2 regions of the Cytobacillus dafuensis genome follow, and region 1 is predicted to be linked to the other one. Evidence: riboswitches for the same ligand, from Rfam matches in the RefSeq annotation. Region 1 holds a riboswitch; the other holds the start of a gene.
What was found. A riboswitch is a leader RNA that binds a small molecule or an ion and turns the genes downstream of it on or off. The one in region 1 is predicted to bind lysine.

Region 1 (8,150 bases):
CTAAGTTTGAATAAATAAAGAAATATGAATACAATAATTAGTATTAGGGCTAAACAAAGTAGTGAGGAATGTAGTAAATGGACTGGAAACCAGATCGAAAAGCGAAAAAAGCTATATATAAACAGCTTGCAGAATATATCGAAAATGGCATAGCAGATGGTACTTTTCCACCTGATAAACCATTACCTTCTGAAAGATACTTAGCTAAAGAGCTTAACATCAATAGAAGCACAGTTGTTGCCGCGTATGACGAGTTGGAATCCAATGGGCTCGTACAAAGAACTAGAGGAAGCGGTACGACCATTAGCAAAGATATATGGGGAATTACGAGGAAACGTATACCGAGCTGGAACAGGTATATTAAGGCTGGATCCTTTTTGCCCAATTTACCTGTTACACAAAAAATTCGCAAAGAAATGGTAGAGCATAAACTGATTGATTTAGCAAGCGGGGAATTATCGGAGGATCTTTTTCCATTGGATTCCTTAAGAAAGATTACTTCTACTAGGTCTTTTATTGGAAGCTTAGGATATGACCATCCACAAGGAAATGTAGTATTAAGAGAGACCATTACAAAACACGTTAAACAATTTCGAAGAATTGATACAAATCCTTCATCAATACTTATTACATCGGGAGCCCAACAAGCCTTACATTTAGTCGTTCAATGTCTGTTAAAACCGGGAGATGCAATTGCTATTGAAGAGCCATCCTACCATTATAATCTCCCTATATTTAAATCGGCAGGGCTCAAAATATATTATTTACCAGTAGATAAAGATGGAATAAACCCTAATGATTTGGTGTCATTACATAAAAAACATCGAATTCGGATGATATTTTTAAATCCGATTTTTCAAAATCCAACAGGAGCTTTACTTCACAAAAATCGGCGGAAAACAGTTTTGGAAATATCTTCTGAATATGGGATTCCTGTTGTTGAAGATGATCCATATAGTTTAACGTCCTTTTCAGGAGAAGAGATCTCAACTCTAAAATCAATGGATCTCAACGGAAATGTTTTATATATTAGCTCTTTATCGAAAATCGTTGCTTCAGGGCTGCGAATTGGTTGGATAATTGGACCAAGACCAGTTATTGAAAGATTATCCGATGCGAAACAGCAAATAGATTTCGGGCATGCTAGCTTTACTCAATGGATTTCTAATGATTTTTTGGAATCGGAAGAATTTCATTTTCATATCAAGAAATTAGTCAAACAGTTAGAGAAGCGAAGGGATCAAATTGTCAAGAGCCTTAGATTTTATTTAAAGGATCAAGTTGACTTTTATATACCGCAGGGTGGAATCCATATTTGGTGCAAGTTGAATAAAGATTTTAATGAAGTACAATTGCTGGAAGAGTCAATCAAAAGAGGGGTTATCTATGTACCCGGAACTACAATGGGATCCAAAAAGGGATTCGTCCGCTTTACCTTTGCAAGGGAAAATGAAGAATCTATAAATGAAGGAATAAAGAGGTTTACCGAAGCACTTAATGCAGTAAATAATAATTATTTAATCGGAGGATCATGAAAATTTCATGATCCTTTTTTATATTTTAGCTTTGTTAAAGCTCAGTGTTGATAATGCTATTTTTGTTGTTGATTCTTGCTGCAGGCGCGAGTTCCTCGAAAATGCTAACGCATTTCCTTCGTGCGGTGATCATTCTAGGAAGCTTATTCAATGTCCTGCGGGAGAAGCGAGTCAAAGGGTGACCCAGCAGTAGAGATAGCTACGAGCAGGCTTCCGGACCGCCCGCGATCGCTAAGTGACTGCAGCGGAAATCAACAGGGAAGTTTAACATAGCCTATATTTTAAAAGTGTTATGGTTTATCCTCCTGGGATTCCGATCTTTATCCCTGGTGTAATAATTTCGTAATGTATACAAGAACAAATATTGAAGCCGGTCTTCCAGTTCAAGGTGCATGAGATACTGAATTAAAAACAATTCGCGTGATAAAAGAACATTAAATTAATATAATATTAAAATAATGATTTTCTGTGACTTTTTCCTTATAGAATGTTGACAGATTATATCGATTATTGTAGACTACATGTAACAATTTAATAAGACCTCACTTTTTACTAGTGAGGTAGAGGCGCGATATTTAACAGTCTTTAGCGGAGCTTGAGAAGCTATGATGCTATTGAGAAGGAAATGTCGCCGAAGCTTGTAATATTCTCTGTATTGCTTGCTGGGTCTGCAGTTAAGAACTGCAGGACTGTCTCAATAAACATCCCGGTTTATTGAGTTGTGCTATCTCATTTAGGGAAAGAAGAGGACTTAAGGGCAAATGTATAATACGAGACCTGAGTTTACCTCAGGTCTCTTTTTATTATGTAAATTTCCCGAATAAATTGAATAATGGGACTTTTATAATTGGGTGGCATGCATACCTTTCCGATTATAGAAATATATTAAACTATCATAACAAAAGGGGAGAAGCTTCATGAGGAGAAAATTATCATTTTTAATAGTAATGTCTTTATCTATGATTTTACTTTTGGCAGGATGTGGTACAAGCAAGGATTCTGAAAAAACAGGTGGTGCAGGAGAGTCTGAAAATGGAACATTTAAAGTGGGGCTTGAAGCTGGATATGCTCCATTCAACTGGACACAAATGGATGAAGCAAATGGCGGCGTAAAAATTGACGGAAGTGCAGAATATGCAGGTGGATACGATGTAGAAATCGCAAAAAAAATCGCTGACGGTTTAGGAAAAGAATTAGTGATCGTGAAGACTGAGTGGGATGGCCTAGTCCCGGCTCTGACTTCTGGAAAAATTGACGCTATTATTGCAGGAATGTCGCCAACAGCTGAACGTAAAAAGACGATTGACTTTTCAGACGTCTACTATAAATCGAATTTAGTTATGGTTGTTAAAAAAGGCGGAAAATATGATGGAGCTACATCTATCCAAGATTTTAATGGTGCAAAAGTGTCTGCTCAATTAAATACTTTCCACTATTCAGTCATCGATCAAATTGACGGTGTGAACAAACAGCCTGCTATGGATAACTTCCCAGCAATGAGGGTTGCGCTTGAATCAGGAGTTATTGATGGATATGTATCTGAACGTCCAGAAGGAGTAAGTGCTGAATCTGCTAACGAAAACTTTAAGATGATTGAATTTAAAGATGGCTTTAAAACATCAGATGATGATACTGCAATTGCAGTAGGTGTTGCAAAGGGCAGTGACTTAACGGAAGAAATCAATAAAATCTTGGCAGGCATCTCTGAGGATGAACGTACAAGCATTATGGATGCTGCTATTAAAAATCAACCAGCAGCCAATTAATGATTATGTGAAACCGGGTGCATCTTCATGCAGTCGGTTTCGCTTTTCTTAAAGGGGGAGAACTATGAGTTTTGAGTGGGTAGTTGAAATCATTACAAATAATTGGCCAATGTTCCTTCGTGGTGCTGGTGTAACGCTTTTAATTGCAATGGTTGGTACGATATTAGGCTTTATCATCGGTTTATTAATTGGCGTAATCCGAACCATTCCTACACCAGATAGTGGGGCAAAGAGAATCTTTCTTAAAGTGATTAATGCAATACTTTCTATTTATATCGAAATATTCCGTGGAACTCCTATGATTGTCCAAGCAATGGTTATTTATTATGGGTCTGCTTTAGCTTTCGGTTTTGATATGGATCGATTAAACGCTGCATTCCTAATCGTATCAATTAATACAGGGGCATATATGTCAGAAATCATCCGAGGTGGTATTCTTTCTATTGATAAAGGACAATATGAAGCAGCACAAGCAATAGGGATGAACCATTTTCAAACGATGAAGAATGTTGTCTTGCCACAAGCCATCCGAAATATTTTACCAGCAACAGGCAATGAATTCGTTATCAATATAAAGGATACTTCAGTGCTTAATGTCATTTCGGTCTCTGAATTATTTTTCCAAACAAAATCAATCGCAGGTAACAACTTCAGATATTTCGAATCATTTTTCGTAGCATGTATTCTTTACTTTATAATGACCTTTACGGTAACAAGAATTCTGCGTTACATCGAAAAGAGAATAGATGGACCGGAGAATTACACGATGTATGCCAATCAAATGCAAGTAGAGACACCGGAGGACTTGCTGCGAAAAAAGAATAATCATTAGGCGAAGGAGGGCAAAAGAATGGAAGTAGTTATTGAAATTCAACATTTAAATAAAGCTTTTGGTACGCATGAAGTGTTGAAGGACATTAATTTTTCGGTAAATAAGGGCGAGGTTGTCTGTATCATCGGCTCTTCAGGGTCAGGGAAATCAACTCTTCTGCGATGTGTAAATTTATTAGAAAAACCGAGCGGCGGCCAAATCATTTATAACGGAGAAAATATTTTGGATAATAAGCATGACATCTCCGCGTACCGTACAAAGTTAGGAATGGTGTTCCAACAATTTAATTTATTTAATAACCACAATGTTTTAAAGAATTGTACCGTCGGCCAAATGAAAGTACTAAAGCGTTCCCGCCAAGAAGCAGAAAAAGTCGCGATGAAATATTTGAAAGTTGTTGGAATGGATCAATATGTGAACGCAAAGCCAAAGCAATTATCAGGTGGACAGAAGCAGCGTGTCGCTATTGCACGTGCACTTTCCATGGAACCAGATGTTATGCTGTTCGACGAACCAACATCTGCCCTAGATCCTGAGATGGTAGGAGAAGTTCTGAAGGTCATGAAGGAACTTGCAGATAGCGGTCTCACGATGTTAATCGTCACCCACGAAATGGGGTTTGCTAAGGAAGTATCGGATCGTGTTGTCTTTATGGACAAGGGCGTAATTGCCGAGGAAGGTAGCCCAGAGCAAATCTTTAATCAGCCGACCCAGGAACGTACAAGGGAGTTTTTGAAGAGGACATTGAATTAGGAGTAAGTGGTTTTAGTTGTTAAAAAATTTACTTGCTTATATGAATTGAGAAAAGGCCTATTACCTTATTAATTTTAAGGTATATAGGTCTTTATTGTTGTATCCCGCATTAACGGGCAGTAAGCCCCCCCACCTCAAGATTGCGAGAGAAGCGAGGAAGATAGGTGGGGGACAACTGCCCGTAAAAGCCCGATTGGTTCAACTAACTATCAGTGGGGGATCAAAAAACCCCACTGATGGAAGTTTCACTTTATTGAGATATTCGGAATAGAAGGGAGCATTACTTTGATCCAGACAAAAGTCAATACACCTCAAGTCTTAGAAAAATATAATCCTGTAGATCAATGCAATTAAATTCCATTTTTTCTAAAATGAAGATGCAAAGGAAATGGTAGAAATGAGGGATATTAATGAAATAAATGTAAAATTGTTAATTTTTTATAAAATTAATAATATTTATTGGGGTTTAAGGAAATTTATGGTAAGGATTTTCGGTAATAATTTTATTTTTGAGAGGAGAAACAAAGAATGTCTTTCATAACAAAGTGGGCATTTGGCAATAAAGCTGCTGTTACATTAATGACCATATTAATTTTAGTTATTGGAGTTGTAAGTTATTTTAGACTGCCTATGGAGTTTTTGCCAACTGCTGATAATCCGCAAGTAACCATAATTGCCATGGGTCAAGGGACGGATTCGAAAACGATGGAATCTGAGGTAACTATTCCGGTTGAACGAGCAGTTACTGGTGTGAATGGAAAAAAATCTGTCTACTCTACAACAGGGGACGGATTTTCAAAAATTGATATATTTTTTGAAGCTGGATCCGATATGAAGCAAGCAAAACAAGAAGTTCAAGATGCATTAAATAACGTAAATTTACCTCCATACATATCAAAGCCAACCGTTTCACAGCTCAATACTTCTATGATTCCCATTGCAAATATAGCTGTAACGTTTAAAGATGGAATGACTTCAGAAAATATGGCATTAGTTCAGGAAAAACTCCAGCCATTATATCAAGATATTAAAGGGGTATCCAGTGTTGATGTCTATGGGATAACAGATTCCGTCATTTCCGTCAAAATTGATAATGAAAAATTAGCGGAAAAACAAGTTTCACTTCAAGCTGTTATGGGCGTTCTTCAAGGGCAAAATTCAGCCTTAGCCATCGGAGAAAAAATAATTGATGGAAAAACAAGCAATATTAAGGTGTTTGGTGATGTAACTAGTTTAGATAAACTTAAAGGTTTAATCGTAGCTCCAAATGTTACGCTTGGAGATATTGCAACGATTGATGAAACAAAGAATGCGAATTTCATTAGCCGTTTTAATGGGAAAGAAAGTCTAGATATTAGTATCACAAAGGACAGCAAATCGAATGCTGTGTCAATAAGTAAAGAGGTTGAAAGAGTAACAAAGGAAATAAATAAATTATATGATCAGCAGGAATCAGTCGTGTACATATCATCTGCTGATATGGTGGAGACTTCGGTCCAAACAATGATAAAAGAAGTCCTTCTTGGCGCATTATTTGCAACTATTGTCATTATGGTATTTTTGAGAAATATCCGGTCGACTTTTATTACCATTGTTTCAATTCCGTTATCCCTTTGCTTTACATTATTCTTGTTGTCATGGTCTGGCATCACATTGAATATTTTAACGCTTGGCGGAGTCGCAGTTGCTGTTGGACGTCTAGTTGATGATAGTATTGTTGTTATTGAAAATATTTTCCGAAAAATGCAGACAGAGAAATTCTCTGTTCAAATGATCATCGATGCAACGAAACAAGTAGGAGTAGCGATTACTTCCTCTACATTAACGACAGTTGCTGTGTTCTTACCTATGAGTTTGTTGAATGGTGGCCTTCAGGAATTTCTACTGCCGTTCGCATTAACGGTCACTTATTCCTTGCTTGCTTCATTAATTGTTGCTTTAACTGTTGTTCCGTTAATGAGTGCTGGATTATTGAAGAATACAAAACTTCCTGAGCATAAACCAGCAGTTAGATTTCCTAAGATCGTCACTTGGTCTTTAAATCATAAATGGATAGTATTTTCAATTGCATTCCTTCTTTTTGTAGGTTCTATTGGAACATACTTCGTCATTCCTAAGGGTGCGGTTGACAACTCTTCAGCTGACTATGTTGTTGCCACACTAAGTTACCCAAATGATACACCTATTGAAAATGTAAAGGAAAAAACAATTGAACTTGAAACATCGATAAGAGAAATGGATGACGTCAATTACGTTATTTCACAAGTGGGATCTCCCGCTGAAGCAGCTCGATTTGGGTATGTAGGTTCACCTACAGAAGCGACCTTTAGTATTTTGTTAAAGGATCATGCTAATACAGATAAAATAATAGAAGAGGTAGAAAAGAAAAAGGATCAATACCCTGACGCTCAGTTAGACGTAATGGCCGCTTCTTTCATGATGGGGGGAGCTAGTACCAATATTACGATAGATGTGACGGGGGAAAATATATCAGATCTTGAAAAAACAGCGAATCATATTAAAGAGAAAGTGGAAAAAATTGACGGAGTTGAAGAAGTAACAACCAATCAAGATGAAAAGAAAACCGTTTTTTCCTTTACAGTTGACCCTAAGAAAGGAAATACTGAACAAATAGCTAGGCAACTTGGTGTGATGATAAATCAAACACCAATTGGGACAATCAGCTTGGATGATAAACAAACACCAGTCTTTCTAGAACCCGTTTTTGACACGAAAACAACAGAAGACCTTGGCAAAATTCCAGTCATGACGGATACAGGCCTTGTTCCAGTATCGTCAATTGCATCATTACAAGAGGAAGAGCGTTCAACAAACCAATTCCATAAAGATGGAGAAACTTTCATTCGTGTAACAGCTTCAGTAGATCCAGCTAAACTATCAGAAATATCACAAAAAGTGAATCTTGTGATATTCGGTGATAAAAAGGATCAAAAAGGAATGAAGCTGCCAGATAACGTAGAAGTACTTGTTGGAGGGGCAAGTGCCCAGCAGGCAAATGATTTTACAGATTTATTTCTTACTATGCTTGTTTCCATTGGAATCGTCTTTTTAATCATGGTTATTACCTTTAAGTCAATAAAAGCACCAATAGCTATTCTTTGCTCTCTGCCACTTGCGGCAATCGGAGCAATTTTAGGAATTGTTATAAGCGGAATATCTGTAGATATAACAGCACTTCTTGGGGCACTGATGCTCATTGGAATTGTAGTGACAAATGCCATTGTTCTTTTAGATCGTGTTAAA
Region 2 (8,150 bases), 1.8 Mb from region 1:
TAGCAATCGTTACATATGTTGATATTACCTGTGAACGAGGTGAGAGTGTGATTCCCCAGCTGACACAGAAAGACCATAAACCGTTAGAGAAGTGGAAAATGGTAGAAATAACACCAGCTATATAAAACCAGAACATAAACGGATTTGAAAGAATGCTCGCCATCATGTCGAAGTTAACTTCCTCACCGAGTGCAGCTTGTATTCGAGTTTGCCATACATGCCATGAAACAAATATAAGCGTAATAACACCAGTAATACGTTGGAGCATAAACATCCAATTTCGGAAAAATCCAAATCTACTTACATTGTTTTTAGCAGTAAAGGCAATATAAAGTCCATAGATGGCATGAAATAATAAAGGCAAGAATATAATAAAAACTTCCAAGAAAGTTCTGAATGGCAGATTTTCCATAAAACCTGCAGCCTTATTAAACGACTCCTCTCCCCCTGTTGCAAAATGATTGATTACAAGGTGCTGTACTATAAACAAACCTACAGGTATTACACCAAGTAATGAATGCAATCTGCGATAAAAAAATTCTCGATTACCCGCCATGATTTACCCCCCTAAATTTTTACAAGATGCTCAAGGTTTCACTTTTAAACATTATGTATAAAAGTCGTGTTTTTCCTTAAACATCAACTCGAAAATGGCATATCATTTTCTTACAATTATGTGACATGTCCATTTTACTCTCAACATCTTAGAGCGTCAAGGAAACGATTACATAAATTGTTCAAATGAAAAAATTTTTGAAATATATTGATATTATAAAAATGGCATGGATGACCTTGTTTTTTCTATAATTAATACAAATCTCTATTTATTTCGAAATAGTATTTTTTTCTAGTCACAAAAATAGCCTTTTTTCAAGTTTACATGTCTAAATTAGTTCCACATTGTATATAATAGAAGAATAATAGAAAGAGAGGAATCTAGCTTGAGTGAAACAGCTGCAGAATTAAGACATGACGAAAAAAAATCTGAAACCATTCCTGTATTCGGTTATGAACTTATTCGAGAAGTTCTACTAAACGAAATATTAGGTAATGATGCACCTGACATTTTGTATTGGGCAGGAAAAAGACTTGCTCGCCAATACCCCATGGAATCTATATCCCAAATGATCGAATTTTTTCAACAGGCCGCCTGGGGAAACCTTAGTATAATAAAAGAATCAAAAAACGAAATGGAATTTATGCTATTCAGTTCCTTAATAAATGACAGACTGCAAAAAAATGATCAGTGCACATTTCAGCTGGAAGCTGGGTTTATAGCACAACAAATAGAAATGCAGAAAGAAGTAATTTGTGAAGCATATGAACAACCCCACAAAAAAAAGGGAAAAGTGCACTTCACGGTAAAATGGGATAAAAAAGACACTCTGAATCGATCATGAAAATACTGGAAAAAGGCTTTCTGTAGAAAGCCTTTTTCTTTTTAAATTAGGATTCTACAGGTATACCAGATAAATTGAAAGCGTTGTGCAGCAACTGAACAGACTGAAGCATTTTTTCTTGCTCAATGACAGTTGAAACCTTTATTTCTGAAGTACTAACCATTTTAATTGGAATATTGCCTGTCGATAGTACTTCAAACATTTTTGCTGCCACCCCTGGGTTGGAGATCATCCCTGAACCAACAATAGAAACTTTCGCTAGGCCCTGCTCAGATTCAATTTGATGATAGTTTATTCTTTGTTTACAATTTTCTAATACCTGAAGCGTCTCATTCAGATCTTCATTTTTAATCGAAAATGAAAGATTTGTTGATTGATCAGCTATCGTACTTTGAATAATAATATCGACATTAATATGATTCTTGGCTAATTCAGAGAAAATAACAGATAGTGATGACAAGGAATTAGACAAACCTAAAACGGTTACTCTCGTTATTTCACTTTCAAATGCGATTCCACGTACAACTAAATTTTGCTCCATATTGACTTCCTCCTCGATGATCGTTCCTGCTTCCCTCTCACTGCTAGAACGGACCTCTAATGGGATATTATAGTTTTTTGCAAACTCAACCGCTCTTGGATGCAAAACACTTGCACCTAAATGTGCAAGCTCCAGCATTTCATCGTATGATACGTCTAAAAGCTTCCTAGCATCTGTTATATAGCGAGGATCTGTTGTAAATACTCCTGTTACATCTGTATAAATATCACATTTATCTGCTCTCAGAACTGCAGCTAGGGCCACAGCTGTTGTATCAGATCCTCCACGTCCTAATGTAGAAATTGCCCCTTCCTTCGTAAGCCCTTGAAAACCAGCGACAATGACAATCAAGCCTTGGCTTAGTTCACTTTCTAACCTTTCTGTATCAATATCAATAATTCTGGCATTTCCATGAACTGATTCAGTTTTTATTCCTGCTTGCCAACCTGTTAAAGAAACCGCTGGATAACCCTGTTCAGATAGAGCCATAGCTAATAATGCAATCGTTATCTGTTCTCCAGTAGTTAAGAGCATGTCCATTTCTCTTTTATTTGGGTTGGGGGAAATTTCCTTTGCTAAGCTGACTAGCTCATCAGTTGATTTCCCCATAGCAGAAACAACAACTATACAATCATTTCCTCTGTTCTTTTCTTCAATTATTCTATTAGCTACATTTCTTATTCTCTCCACATTCGCAACAGATGTCCCACCAAACTTCAATACAATTAGTCCCACGGTTACCCCTCTTTCTATTAATTCGAGTAGTTTGTTTTGACCGTCTTGACTACAATTGCTTTAGAAAATATGCCTACGTCCTTGATTTGTTTTGGATAATGGCATAAAAAAAAGCAATGAGATTCTATCCCATTGCTGTGATTATAAGCGTATAAAAAATACGATTATTCACAGTGTGATAGCTCTCCAAGACGAATTTGTCTTGACAATCTTGCATTTATTCAATACAAAACCAGCAAAGAAAGTGATGAGACTTTCTCCACTTCGGCAAACATTCCCTTTCAAAGCTTTTCATTGAAGCCCATTCTTCTCCAAGCATTTACTATTGAAGTTCGCACCTCTATCTTCACTATAAGAGACATTTCAAAAATTAAGAATTAACTCTCTTTTTGAATTCGCTTTAATGTGATAAAGTAATATTTAATTTTCAGTTATTATAGCACATTCATTTTTTTCAAACAATATTATTCCTGTAATTTTTTAATTAAATCCTCCGCTACATTCGCTGGAAGACCAATTTCTCTTAATTCTTCTAGTGATGCAGCTTTCATTTTCTTTATGGATCCAAAGGTTTTTAACAACTGCTTCTTTCGTTTTTCACCTATTCCTTGGATATCATCAAGCACAGATTGAAAGGCATTTTTTCCTCTTAGCTGTCTATGAAATGTAATCGCAAAACGGTGAACCTCATCTTGAATTCTTTGTAGCAAATAAAACTCTTGGCTATTTCTTCCAAGTTGTACAATTTCTAATGGATTTCCATACAAAAGCTGTGAAGTTCTATGTTTATCATCCTTTACAAGACCGGAAATAGGTATATCAAGGCCGAGCTCATTTTCCAGTACATCTCTAACCGTTTCTACATGACCTTTTCCTCCATCAATGATAATTAAGTCTGGCAGAGGAAGATTTTCCTTCAAAACCCGAGAATATCTTCGGCGAACAACCTCCCGCATTGAATCATAATCATCCGGGCCTTGAACAGATTTTATTTTATACTTACGGTACTCTCTCTTCTCTGGCTTCCCATCAATAAAGACAACCATTGCAGAAACCGGATCTGTTCCTTGAATATTGGAGTTGTCGAAAGCCTCGATTCGGTGAGGGGTATAAATCCCTAGCTGATCACCTAAATTTTCAACGGCTTTAATGGTTCTTTCCTCGTCTCTTTCAATGAGAGAGAATTTTTCTTGAAGGGCAATTTTCGCATTTTTGCATGCAAGTTTAACTAAATCTTTTTTCTGTCCACGCTGTGGTTTAAAAACTTTAACTCCTATGAGCTCTTCAGCCATTTCAGCATTCACTGAATCAGGAAGCAATATTTCATTCGGTTTAAAGTGATTTGCTTTTAAATAAAATTGCCCCAGATAAGTTAATATTTCTTCTTCAGGCTCTTGATAAAGTGGAAACATCGAAACATCTCGTTCGATTAACTTTCCTTGTCTAATAAAGAATACCTGTACACACATCCAGCCTTTGTCCACTGCGAAACCAAATACATCACGATCAGTTAAGTCTGTCGTCGTTATTTTTTGTTTTTCCATTGTGGCCTCAATATGAACGATTTTGTCTCGGAACTCCTTTGCCCTTTCAAAGTCTAGCTCGTCAGCTGCAGCTATCATTTTCTCTGTGAGATCCTTTTTTATTTCTTTATAGCCGCCATTTAAAAAACGGGTAATTTCATCTGTCATTTTCTTATATTCTTGCTCGCCGACTTCCTTTACACATGGTGCAAGACATTGTCCTAGATGATAATAAAGGCAAACACGATCGGGAAGTGTTGTACATTTTCTTAATGGATAAATTTTATCCAGGAGTTTTTTTGTTTCATTAGCAGCTGATACGTTTGGATATGGACCAAAATATTTCCCCTTATCTTTTTTTACCTTTCTAGTTGTAATGAGGCGGGGGTGTTTCTCAGCAGTTAATTTAATAAACGGATAGGTCTTATCATCCTTGAGCATTACATTATATTTCGGATCATACTTTTTGATTAAGTTCATCTCAAGGATTAATGCTTCCATATTAGAGGATGTTACAATATATTCAAAGTCTTCGATCTCATTTACAAGCCTTTGGGTTTTCCCGTCATGCGAGCCAGTAAAATACGATCTAACACGATTTTTTAATATTTTTGCTTTCCCTACATAGATAATTGTTCCTTGGCGATCCTTCATTAAATAACAGCCAGGCTGATCAGGTAAAAGCATTAGTTTGTTTTTAATCATTTCATTCATATTTTCACTTCCAAATTAGAAATGCTCTTTCCTTAGCAAAACCCCCGGACTTCAATGGAGAAGCCGGGGGTTTAATTTACATTTAATCTTATTTATTATGCATGTTTAGAAAGAAGTTCTGCAAGAGCTTCTTTCGGTTGGAAGCCGACAACTTTATCTACAACTTCACCGTCTTTAAAAACGAGTAAAGTCGGGATACTCATAACACCAAACTTACCTGCTGTTTCTTGGTTTTCATCTACATCAATCTTTACGATTTTTACTTTATCTCCTATTTCAGAGTCAAGCTCTTCTAAAACTGGAGCGATCATTTTACACGGTCCGCACCATGGAGCCCAAAAGTCTGCAAGAACGACTCCTGAACCAGTTTCAGTAGCGAAGCTTTGATCTGTAACGTTTGTAATTGCCATAATAAATGCCTCCTAATATTCAACTTATATACTACCGACAGTATAACATTGATTATTTACTGATGCTAACATTTTGCTTCGATACGTAATTTTCCCTTATTCAGTATTACTATTCGTATATGTAGAAAAGACTGTATGACATAAAAACGAGCGGAATCAATACCGCCCGTCATTTCACAATATAAAAATCTTTTCGCGAGTTAGAGGAATGCCTAGCTCCACAAGGAATGCTTCGGCAGCATATGCATCGCACGACTAAAAGTGGAGCTTTTAGGAGGAGCGCCTACCCCCGACGTACAGGATGTACTAGTGTCGACAATGCGACAGGACGTGGCGGTATTTAGTTGATGTTCCCCTTTCAAGGCGCTTCCGCTTTTCTATGCATTAACTAATAATTTTCTAAACTCTTCAGTAAGCATTGGGACAACTTCAAACAAGTCTCCAACGATTCCGTAATCTGCCACTTTAAAGATATTTGCTTCAGGATCCTTGTTAATAGCAACAATTACTTTGGAGTTTGACATGCCTGCAAGGTGTTGAATTGCACCTGAAATACCGCAAGCAATATATAGATCAGGAGTAACTACCTTCCCTGTCTGACCGATTTGTAATGAGTAATCACAATAGTCTGCATCACAAGCGCCGCGGGAAGCTCCAACAGCTCCGTTAAGAACTTTTGCAAGTTCCTGTAATGGAGAAAAGCCTTCTTCACTCTTAACCCCGCGTCCTCCAGCTACTATAACCTTCGCTTCAGATAGATCCACACCCTCACTTGCCTTGCGAACTACCTCTTTAATGATTGTACGAAGATCTTTAATATCAACTGATAAAGAAGATACCTCACCAGTTCTTGATTCACCCTTTTCTAAAGGACTAATATTATTCGGACGAATAGTTGCAAAAATTAAACCATCGGTAACAATTTTCTTTTCGAATGCTTTTCCAGAATAAATAGGACGTGTGAAAACTAAGTTTCCTCCTGCTACTTCTAAAGCAGTCACATCTGAAATTAATCCAGAGTTTAATTTTGCTGCAATTTTAGGGGCAAGGTCCTTTCCTAATGCTGTATGACCAAAGATAAGACCTTCTGGTTTTTCAGCATCAATTACAGCCATAATTGCTTGAGAGTAACCATCTGGAGTATATTGTTTTAATTTTTCATCCTCTATTGTAACTACACGGTCAGCACCAAATTGGATCAATTCTCCACTTAAAGCGTTTACAGAATTACCGATTAAAACTCCGACAACTTCTCCGCCTTCAGCAGTTGTTTTTGCTGCAGCAATTGCTTCGAAGGAAACATTACGCAATGATCCATCACGGACTTCACCTAACACTAACACTTTTCTAGTCATTATGATTTACCTCCTGCGTTTTTCGAGAGGTTAGACGCCAAAAGTTGAATTAAAAGTAATAGAGAATAACAAAATTACCTATTCCAACAATAGCCCTACCTAATCTAAATTATTGTTTTAGTACTAATTTTTATATTTAAATTTTTATTCAGACTACTTTTGCTTCAGTGTGCAGTAGATTTACAAGTTCTTTTACTTGATCTGATAAATCACCTTCAAGAACTTTACCCGCTTCCTTTTTAGGAGGAAGGTAAATTTCAATCGTTTTTGTTTTAGCCTCTACATCGTCTTCATCCAGATCAAGATCATCTAGCTCAAGCTCATCAAGAGGTTTTTTCTTTGCCTTCATGATTCCTGGTAATGAAGGGTAACGAGGCTCGTTCAATCCTTGCTGTGCAGTTACTAAAAGAGGAAGGGATGTTTCAATTACTTCAGAATCTCCTTCAACGTCACGAACAACTGTTACATTGCTTCCTGCAATTTCAAGCTTAGTAATCGTTGTTACATATGGAATATTAAGCAATTCCGCAACACGTGGTCCAACTTGACCTGAGCCGCCATCAATAGCAACATTTCCTGCAATAATCAAATCTGCTTCCTTATCCTTTAAATATTCAGATAATATTTTTGCTGTTGTAAATTGGTCCCCATAGTCTAGATCATCTTCAGTATTGATCAAAACAGCTTTATCTGCTCCCATAGCTAGAGCCGTACGCAACTGTTTTTCAGTTTCTTCATTTCCGACAGAGATAACAACAACCTCTCCGCCATTTTCATCACGAACTTGGATTGCTTCTTCTATCGCATATTCATCATAAGGATTAATGATAAATTCTGCCCCATCTTCGTTTATTTGGCCACTAGAAATAGTAATTTTTTCTTCAGTATCAAAGGTTCTTTTCATTAAAACATAGATGTTCATGATTTCCCTCCTAATAATAAAAGCGTAAGTGCCTCGCTCAGGGGCGCCAAGCATAAGACGAGCCGGCGAGAAGGTTGCTCTTTAACCTTCTTGTCGGATTGGCTTATGACCTCGAGTCCCTAGGCACTGTAGCTAGATAATAAAAGCGTAATTACAAACAAAACATTTTATCACTTCGAAAGATTAAGATAATTTTTGTTATACGATGCTAAAGAGCTGCCTCGTATAATTCTATTATAATTGATTGCTAGTCTAATTGTTATCTAAAAATAATGAAATTTCTACTTTCCTGTAAAATTTGGCTCTCTCTTTTCAATAAATGCCGTAATTCCTTCTTTACCATCTTCAGAAACAAACACATCACCGAATAGCTTTGCTTCCCTTTTAACCCCATCGTAATACTTGTCGGTTTTTGCATAGTTCAATAGCTCGATAGCAGCTTTAATAGAAACTGGACTCTTCTTTGCTATTTTCTTTGCCATTCGGTAAGCATTTTCCATTAGCTCATTCTCTGGATATGCCTTGTTTGCAAGCCCAAATTGAACGGCTT

Region 2: it holds a riboswitch for lysine, as region 1 does, so the genes downstream of both, FSZ17_RS17165 (aspartate kinase) here and FSZ17_RS08470 (transporter substrate-binding domain-containing protein) in region 1, are expected to answer to the same signal.

The regions. Positions count from the first base shown of each region.
Region 1 is NZ_CP042593.1:1,784,835-1,792,984, forward strand. It holds gene pdxR (MocR-like pyridoxine biosynthesis transcription factor PdxR) at 78-1,535, shown strand; partial or broken gene FSZ17_RS23680 (hypothetical protein) at 1,825-1,931, shown strand; lysine riboswitch at 2,089-2,270, shown strand; gene FSZ17_RS08470 (transporter substrate-binding domain-containing protein) at 2,453-3,301, shown strand; gene FSZ17_RS08475 (amino acid ABC transporter permease) at 3,366-4,133, shown strand; gene FSZ17_RS08480 (amino acid ABC transporter ATP-binding protein) at 4,152-4,886, shown strand; gene FSZ17_RS08485 (efflux RND transporter permease subunit) at 5,415-8,150, shown strand, end outside.
Region 2 is NZ_CP042593.1:3,587,817-3,595,966, forward strand. It holds gene FSZ17_RS17155 (succinate dehydrogenase cytochrome b558 subunit) at 1-556, opposite strand, end outside; gene FSZ17_RS17160 (YslB family protein) at 942-1,400, shown strand; gene FSZ17_RS17165 (aspartate kinase) at 1,447-2,676, opposite strand; lysine riboswitch at 2,848-3,027, opposite strand; gene uvrC (excinuclease ABC subunit UvrC) at 3,141-4,913, opposite strand; gene trxA (thioredoxin) at 5,009-5,323, opposite strand; gene FSZ17_RS17180 (electron transfer flavoprotein subunit alpha/FixB family protein) at 5,701-6,678, opposite strand; gene FSZ17_RS17185 (electron transfer flavoprotein subunit beta/FixA family protein) at 6,827-7,600, opposite strand; gene FSZ17_RS17190 (enoyl-CoA hydratase) at 7,882-8,150, opposite strand, start outside.